2 regions of the Leptothrix cholodnii SP-6 genome follow, and region 2 is predicted to be linked to the other one. Evidence: predicted binding sites of a transcription regulator. Region 2 holds the regulator's gene; the other holds the start of a gene.

Region 1 (3,407 bases), 2.1 Mb from region 2:
CCAGGACCTCTATTACCGCCTCAACGTGATCCAGATCCGCGTGCCGCCCTTGCGCGAGCGCAGCGACGACCTGCCCGAACTGTGCACCCGCGTGCTCGAACGCATCGCCGCCGACACCGGCCTGACCCAGATCCCGCGGCTGACCGTGCAGGCGCTCGAACACCTGGCGCGCTACGACTTCCCTGGCAACGTGCGCGAGCTCGAGAACCTGCTGCACCGCGCGCTGGCCCTGTCCGGCGCGGCGCAGATCTGTGTCGACGACCTCGAGCTGCCGCGTGGCCAGGCCCGCGCGGGCGAGGGCGGCTGGGGCGTTGCGCCGCCCGCATCGACCGCCTTGCAGGCGACCCAGCCGCCGGGGGCTGCCGTGGCGGACACCGGCGCCCCGCCGGCCAGCCTCGCCGACCTGGCGATCCCGACCGACCTCGTCGGCTACCTCGACGAGGTCGAGCGTGCGGTGCTGGTGCGCGCCCTCGAACGCCACCGCTACAACCGCACCGCGGCCGGCTCCAGCATGGGTCTGACCCTGCGGCAGATGCGCTATCGCATGGCGCGCCTGGGCATCCACGTCGCCGGCGAGGGCCTGATGGTCGACGACGTCGACGGCACCGGCCTCGAATGACACCCGGGTGCGGCATGCGCCGCAGCGGCGCATGGTCACGTGGCTGGCATCGCGATGCGCGCCGGGTGCCGAGCCCGAACTTCGGGTCGCGGCCGGTGGGTGCATCGATCGATCTGGCGGTGGTGCATTCGATCAGCCTGCCGCCCGGCGTGTACGGCGGTGACGCGATCGAGCGCTTCTTCACCAACCGGCTCGACCCGGCCGCGCATCCCTATTTCGCCACCCTTGCCGGACTGCAGGTGTCGGCCCATTTCGTCATCCGGCGCGATGGCGAACTGCTGCAGTTCGTCGATGTGCGCGAGCGTGCCTGGCATGCCGGCGCATCGAGTTGGCGGGGCCGTTCCAACTGCAACGACCACAGCCTGGGCATCGAGCTCGAAGGGCTCGAGGGGCAGCGTTTCGAGCCCGCGCAATACCGCGTGCTGGCGGGCCTGCTGCGCGATGCACGCACGGCCTGGCCGCTGCGGGAGGTGGTCGGTCACGAGCACATCGCACCGGGGCGCAAACACGATCCCGGCGCCGGTTTCGACTGGTGCCGGCTGGCCCGTCATCTGCGCGGCGCGCGCCTGTGGGTGCCCGCCGAGGTGCTCGCCCAGCCGTGCCGTGCGGTCGTGCGCAGGGCCTGAAATGCAAGAGCCGCGCTGCTGCGCCGATTCGCACGCCGCACACTAGCGCTAGTGCTTCGACGTGGTTTTGGCACTAGATGTAGTGCTCTCCGTGTTATCCTTTCGCCCAGACAAGCCACTGCCCATGTGGCCCGGCACCGCCTCTCGAAGGCCTCGCCGGGCGCTGTCCGATTGATGCGGCAGGGGTTGCCTCCGGGCTTTCGTCCGCTTGGCGGGCAGCCCATTCCTGGCGCTTGTCGCCACTCTGTTTCACGCCTGCCTCGCGCTGAGTTTCTTGGTGCGTGCGGGCATTTTTTTGCCGCGACGGCTGGCCGTCGCGGTGCAGGTCCTGAGCCGATCAGGACCGATGCAAGGAGATCCGATGCAAGCCACTGGCACCGTCCACAACGTCTCTCGCGCGCCGACCGTCGGCCAGGTCCACCGCGATGCCGCGGCCAATGCGTCGGCCTATGTCGGCTATCAGATCATCCGCCGCAACGGCGCGGTGGTGGCCTTCGAGCCGCACAAGATCACGGTCGCCCTGATGAAGGCCTTCCTGGCCGTGCACGGCACCCACGGTGCGGCTTCGGCCAGCGTGCGCGAGACCGTCGACGGCCTGACCGAAGCGGTGGTGCGCGCCCTGATGCGCTCGCGCCCGAGCGGCGGCAGCTTCCACATCGAGGACATCCAGGACCAGGTCGAGCTCGGCCTGATGCGCGGCGGCCACCACGACGTGGCGCGTGCCTACGTGCTGTATCGCGAGCGCCGCACCCAGGAGCGCGCCAGCCAGGGCCGTGCGCCGGTGGCGGCCGAGCCGGCCGTGATGGTGACCGATCGCGGCCAGCGCGTGCCGCTCGACATGGCCCGTCTGGCCGGCCTGATCGAGGCCGCGTGCGCCGATCTGGGCCCCGAGGCGATCGGCGCGCCGGTGCTGGCCGAGACGCGTCGCAACCTGTATGACGGCGTGTCGATCGACGAGGTCTACAAGGCCTCGATCCTGGCTGCGCGCACGCTGATCGAAAAAGACCCGAGCTACAGCCGCGTCACTGCCCGCCTGCTGATGCACACCATCCGCCGCGACGTGCTGGGCGAGGAGGTCACGCAGGCCGAGATGGCGGCGCGTTATGCCGATTACTTCCCGGCCTTCATCAAGAAGGGTGTCGACGCCGAACTGCTCGACGAGCGCATGGCGCAGTTCGACCTGGCTCGCCTGGGCGCGGCGCTGAAGGCCGAGCGCGACCTGAACTTCGACTACCTCGGCCTGCAGACGCTGTACGACCGCTACTTCCTGCACATCAGGAAGCAGCGCATCGAGATGCCGCAAGCCTTCTTCATGCGCGTGGCGATGGGCCTGGCGCTCAACGAGATCGACCGCGAAGCGCGTGCGATCGAGTTCTACGAGGTGCTGTCGGCGTTCGACTTCATGTCGAGCACGCCGACCCTGTTCAATGCCGGCACGCGCCGCTCGCAGCTGTCGAGCTGCTACCTGACGACGGTGCCCGACGACCTCGAAGGCATCTACGACGCCATCAAGGACAACGCGCTGCTGAGCAAGTTCGCCGGTGGCCTGGGCAACGACTGGACGCCGGTGCGTGCGCTGGGCTCGCACATCAAGGGCACCAACGGCGAATCGCAAGGCGTGGTGCCCTTCCTGAAGGTCGTCAACGACACCGCGGTGGCCGTCAATCAGGGCGGCAAGCGCAAGGGCGCCGTGTGTGCCTATCTGGAGACCTGGCACCTCGACATCGAGGAGTTCCTCGAGCTGCGCAAGAACACCGGCGACGACCGCCGCCGCACCCACGACATGAACACCGCGAACTGGATTCCGGACCTGTTCATGAAGCGCGTGATGGAAGGCGGCGACTGGACGCTGTTCTCGCCCGCCAACTGCCCAGACCTGCACGACCTGTTCGGCACTGCCTTCGAGGCCGCCTATACGGCCTATGAAGCCCGCGCGGACCGCGGCGAGATCACCTTCTTCAAGCGCGTGCGGGCGGTCGACCTGTGGCGCAAGATCCTGTCGATGCTGTTCGAGACCGGCCACCCCTGGATCACCTTCAAGGACGCCTGCAACGTGCGCTCGCCGCAGCAGCATGTGGGCGTGGTGCATTCGTCGAACCTCTGCACCGAGATCACGCTCAACACCAATGCCGGCGAGATCGCGGTCTGCAACCTCGGCTCGG
Region 2 (3,407 bases):
CGCTGCCCCAGTGACCGGCGCGGCGCAGGTCGCGCACGATCAGGTCGGCGGTGGCGCGCAGGTCCTGGTTGAGGCGCGATTCGAGCAGCAGCCGGCGCTGTTCGGCCAGTTGCCCGACCACCAGCGCCGCCACGCTGGCCACCAGGAACAGCCCCAGCGCGATCGCCACCATGATCTCGATCAGGCCCAGGCCGGTGCTTCTGTCGGGCATGGCGGTCACAGGTTCCAGCAGCGCAGGTTGGTGGCGCTGTCGTTGCCCAGCGCGGAACTGCTGCCCGAGCGCATCTGCAGGCGGCCGCCGTCGACGTCGATCGCCAGGTGGCGGCAGGCGGTGTCCGCACTCTGCGCGCCCGATGCGCTGGCGCTGACGCGGTAGGCCGTGCCGGCGGTTTCGTCGGCGACGCTGGTGGACAACGCGTAGTGGCCGTCGGTGCTGGCGGCGCTCAGGCCGAGGCCGCCTTCACCGAGCGTGGCGGTGTAGGCCGGCAGCTGGCTGCGTCGGCGCTCCTGGGCCTGCTGCAGGCGGGCGAGGGCGGCGTAGGCATCGGCCCTGCGAGCCCGTTGCACCTGCTGCTGATAGCTGGGCCAGGCCAGCGTGGACACGATGGCGAGCACCGCCACGCCGATCAGCAGTTCGATGAGCGTGAAGCCGCGGTGTTTCAGCATGCTGCCACGCCGGTGATCGCCGTGCCCGGTGCGCACAACCGCAAGCGGCCCAGGATGTTCACGACATGACGCAGCACCGGGCCGTCGCCGGCCTGGATCTCGATGCTTCCGGTGGGGCTGAAGGTGCCGTGTCGCGGGTCGACGCGCATCGATGCGACGTTGGCACGCACCGCCACGGCGTTGCCGGCCCAGGCCTGGCTGCGCAGCAGTTCGGCACCCGGCTCGCAATTGCCGACGGGCTCGGCGCCGGCCACGAAAGTGCAGGCGCATTGGTCGGCATCGCCGCTGTGAACGAGGTAGCAGCTGCCGGCGCTGCCGCTGTGCACGCTGATGCGCAGGGCCTGGTTGAGGGCGACGCTGCTGCTGCGCAGGAAGTGCAGGTCGGCCTGCAACTGCGCCGATGCGCCGTCGAGATGCCTGCGTGCGACGAATGCCCGCATCGACGGCACGACGCTGGTCAGGATGATGGCGAGAACCGCCACCGTGATCAGCATCTCGATCAGCGTGAAGCCCTTGGCGGCCGGGCTGGCGGGGCTGGCAGAGGAGGGGGTCTCGGTCATGTCTGGCTGCGTGGTGTACAGCCAGTCTAGGCAGACGCCGCGGCGCCGGCGTCCCCATTAAGGGGGTGTCGATGGGGGATTGCGGTCGCGCGCGAGATCGTCCAGCGCCGCTCAGGACGCTCAGATTTCCTGGATCAGCTTGCTGAAGGCGTCGATGTCCTCGAACTCGCGGTAGACCGAGGCGAAGCGCACGTAGGCCACCTTGTCGAGGCGCTTGAGTTCGCGCATCACCATCTCGCCGATGCGCGAGGTGCTCATTTCGCTGGCGCCGCTGGTGAAGACCTTGTCCTCGATGCGGGCGATCGCGGCATCGATCAGGTCGACGCTGACATTGCGCTTGCGCAGCGCCAACGTCATCGAGGCGCGCAGCTTCTCGCGGTCGAACTCGCGCCGGTCGCCGTTCTTCTTGACCACCGCCGGCATCGCCAGTTCGGCGCGTTCGTAGGTGGTGAAGCGTTTGTCGCAGGCGCTGCAGCGCCGGCGCCGACGCACGGCGTCACCCTCGTCGGACTCGCGGGTCTCGACGACGGTGGTTTCAACGTTTCCGCAGTAGGGGCAGCGCACTGTCGGGTGGCGTCAGAGACCTGCCGCGACGCGAGGGCTCACTGGCCCCAGCCGCCGCCGGGCCGTCCCAAGGCGGCTGGGCGCCCCCTCGGGGGGCAGGAGCGCAGCGACGTGGGGGCTCACCGATACACCGGGAAGTCGCGCGTGAGTTGCGCAACCTGGGCACGCACGCGCTCGAGCACGGCTTCGTCGTTGGGCGCTTCGAGCACATCGGCGATCAGGTTGGCGGTCAGCACGGCCTGTTCTTCCTTGAAGCCGCGCGTCGTCATCGCCGGCGAACCCAGGCGGATGCCGCTGGTGACCATCGGCTTCTGCGGGTCGTTGGGGATGCCGTTCTTGTTGCAGGTGATGTGGGCCCGGCCCAGCAGCGCCTCGGCTTCCTTGCCGGTGATGCCCTTGGGGCGCAGGTCGACCAGCATCACGTGGCTCTCGGTGCGGCCCGAGACGATGCGCAGGCCGCGTGCAGTCAAGGTTTCAGCCATCGCGGTCGCGTTCTTGACCACCTGTTCCTGGTAGGCCTTGAACTCGGGCTGCAGCGCCTCTTGAAATGCCACCGCCTTGCCGGCGATCACGTGCATCAGGGGGCCGCCCTGGATGCCGGGGAAGATCGCGCTGTTGATCTGCTTGGCGACCGCGTCGGTCATCAGGATCAGGCCGCCACGCGGGCCGCGCAGGGTCTTGTGGGTGGTGGTGGTAACGACGTCGGCAAACGGCACCGGGTTCGGGTAGACGCCTGCGGCGATCAGGCCGGCGTAGTGCGCCATGTCGACCATGAAATAGGCACCGACCGCCTTGGCGACCTTGGCGAAGCGCTCGAAGTCGATGCGCAGCGCAAACGCCGAGGCGCCGGCGATGATCAGCTTGGGCTTGTGCTCGTGGGCCAGACGCTCCATCGCGTCGTAGTCGATGTCTTCCTGGGCGTCGAGGCCGTAGGAGACGACCTTGAACCACTTGCCCGACATGTTCAGCGGCATGCCGTGGGTCAGGTGGCCACCTTCGGCCAAGCTCAGGCCCATGATGGTGTCGCCGGGCTGCAGCAGGCCGAAGAACACGGCCTGGTTGGCCTGCGAGCCGGAGTTGGGCTGCACGTTGGCGTTTTGTGCGCCGAACAGCTGCTTGGCGCGGTCGATGGCGAGTTGCTCGACCACGTCGACGTGTTCGCAGCCGCCGTAGTAGCGCTTGCCCGGATAACCTTCGGCGTACTTGTTGGTCAGCTGCGAGCCCTGCGCGGCCATCACGGCCGGCGAGGTGTAGTTTTCGCTGGCGATGAGCTCGATGTGCTCTTCCTGGCGACGCACTTCGGCGTCGATCGCAGCGGTGATTTCGGGGTCGATGGCAGCCAGGGTCTGGGTGGCGCGGTCAAACATGGTGAGGCAGTCCGGTCGATGGTTGCTGGACCCCTGCCGCTGCGCGCGCAAGCAAGGCGGCGCACACGCGAAAACGGTGGGGCTGCCCAGGCGCACGGCTAAAACCGACAAGGCTCGACAGCCGTTGTGGTCCACGCTCCCTGGTGGTTGCCCACCTCAGGCCTGCATTGCGCAGGCCCTTGAACGCCAGTTGCGTGGTGTCGAAAGTGTAGCGGAAGCCCGTCGGCTCCCGCCAGACTCACTGCGCGAG

Evidence for each region. Region 2 encodes NrdR, which represses ribonucleotide reductase genes. Its sites were predicted from a motif close to CACNANATNTNGTG; they were not measured.
Region 1: LCHO_RS01925 (ribonucleoside-diphosphate reductase subunit alpha) is a predicted target of NrdR. The motif match lies at 1,317-1,330, and genes of this name have one in related genera.

What each region holds. Positions count from the first base shown of each region.
Region 1 is NC_010524.1:416,510-419,916, forward strand. It holds gene LCHO_RS01915 (sigma-54-dependent transcriptional regulator) at 1-619, shown strand, start outside; gene ampD (1,6-anhydro-N-acetylmuramyl-L-alanine amidase AmpD) at 616-1,245, shown strand; gene LCHO_RS01925 (ribonucleoside-diphosphate reductase subunit alpha) at 1,607-3,407, shown strand, end outside.
Region 2 is NC_010524.1:3,230,208-3,233,614, reverse strand. It holds gene LCHO_RS14670 (PilW family protein) at 1-211, opposite strand, end outside; gene LCHO_RS14665 (type IV pilin protein) at 217-666, opposite strand; gene LCHO_RS14660 (GspH/FimT family pseudopilin) at 660-1,226, opposite strand; gene nrdR (transcriptional regulator NrdR) at 1,347-1,790, opposite strand; gene glyA (serine hydroxymethyltransferase) at 1,910-3,157, opposite strand; ZMP/ZTP riboswitch at 3,235-3,361, opposite strand; gene LCHO_RS14645 (lytic transglycosylase domain-containing protein) at 3,396-3,407, opposite strand, start outside.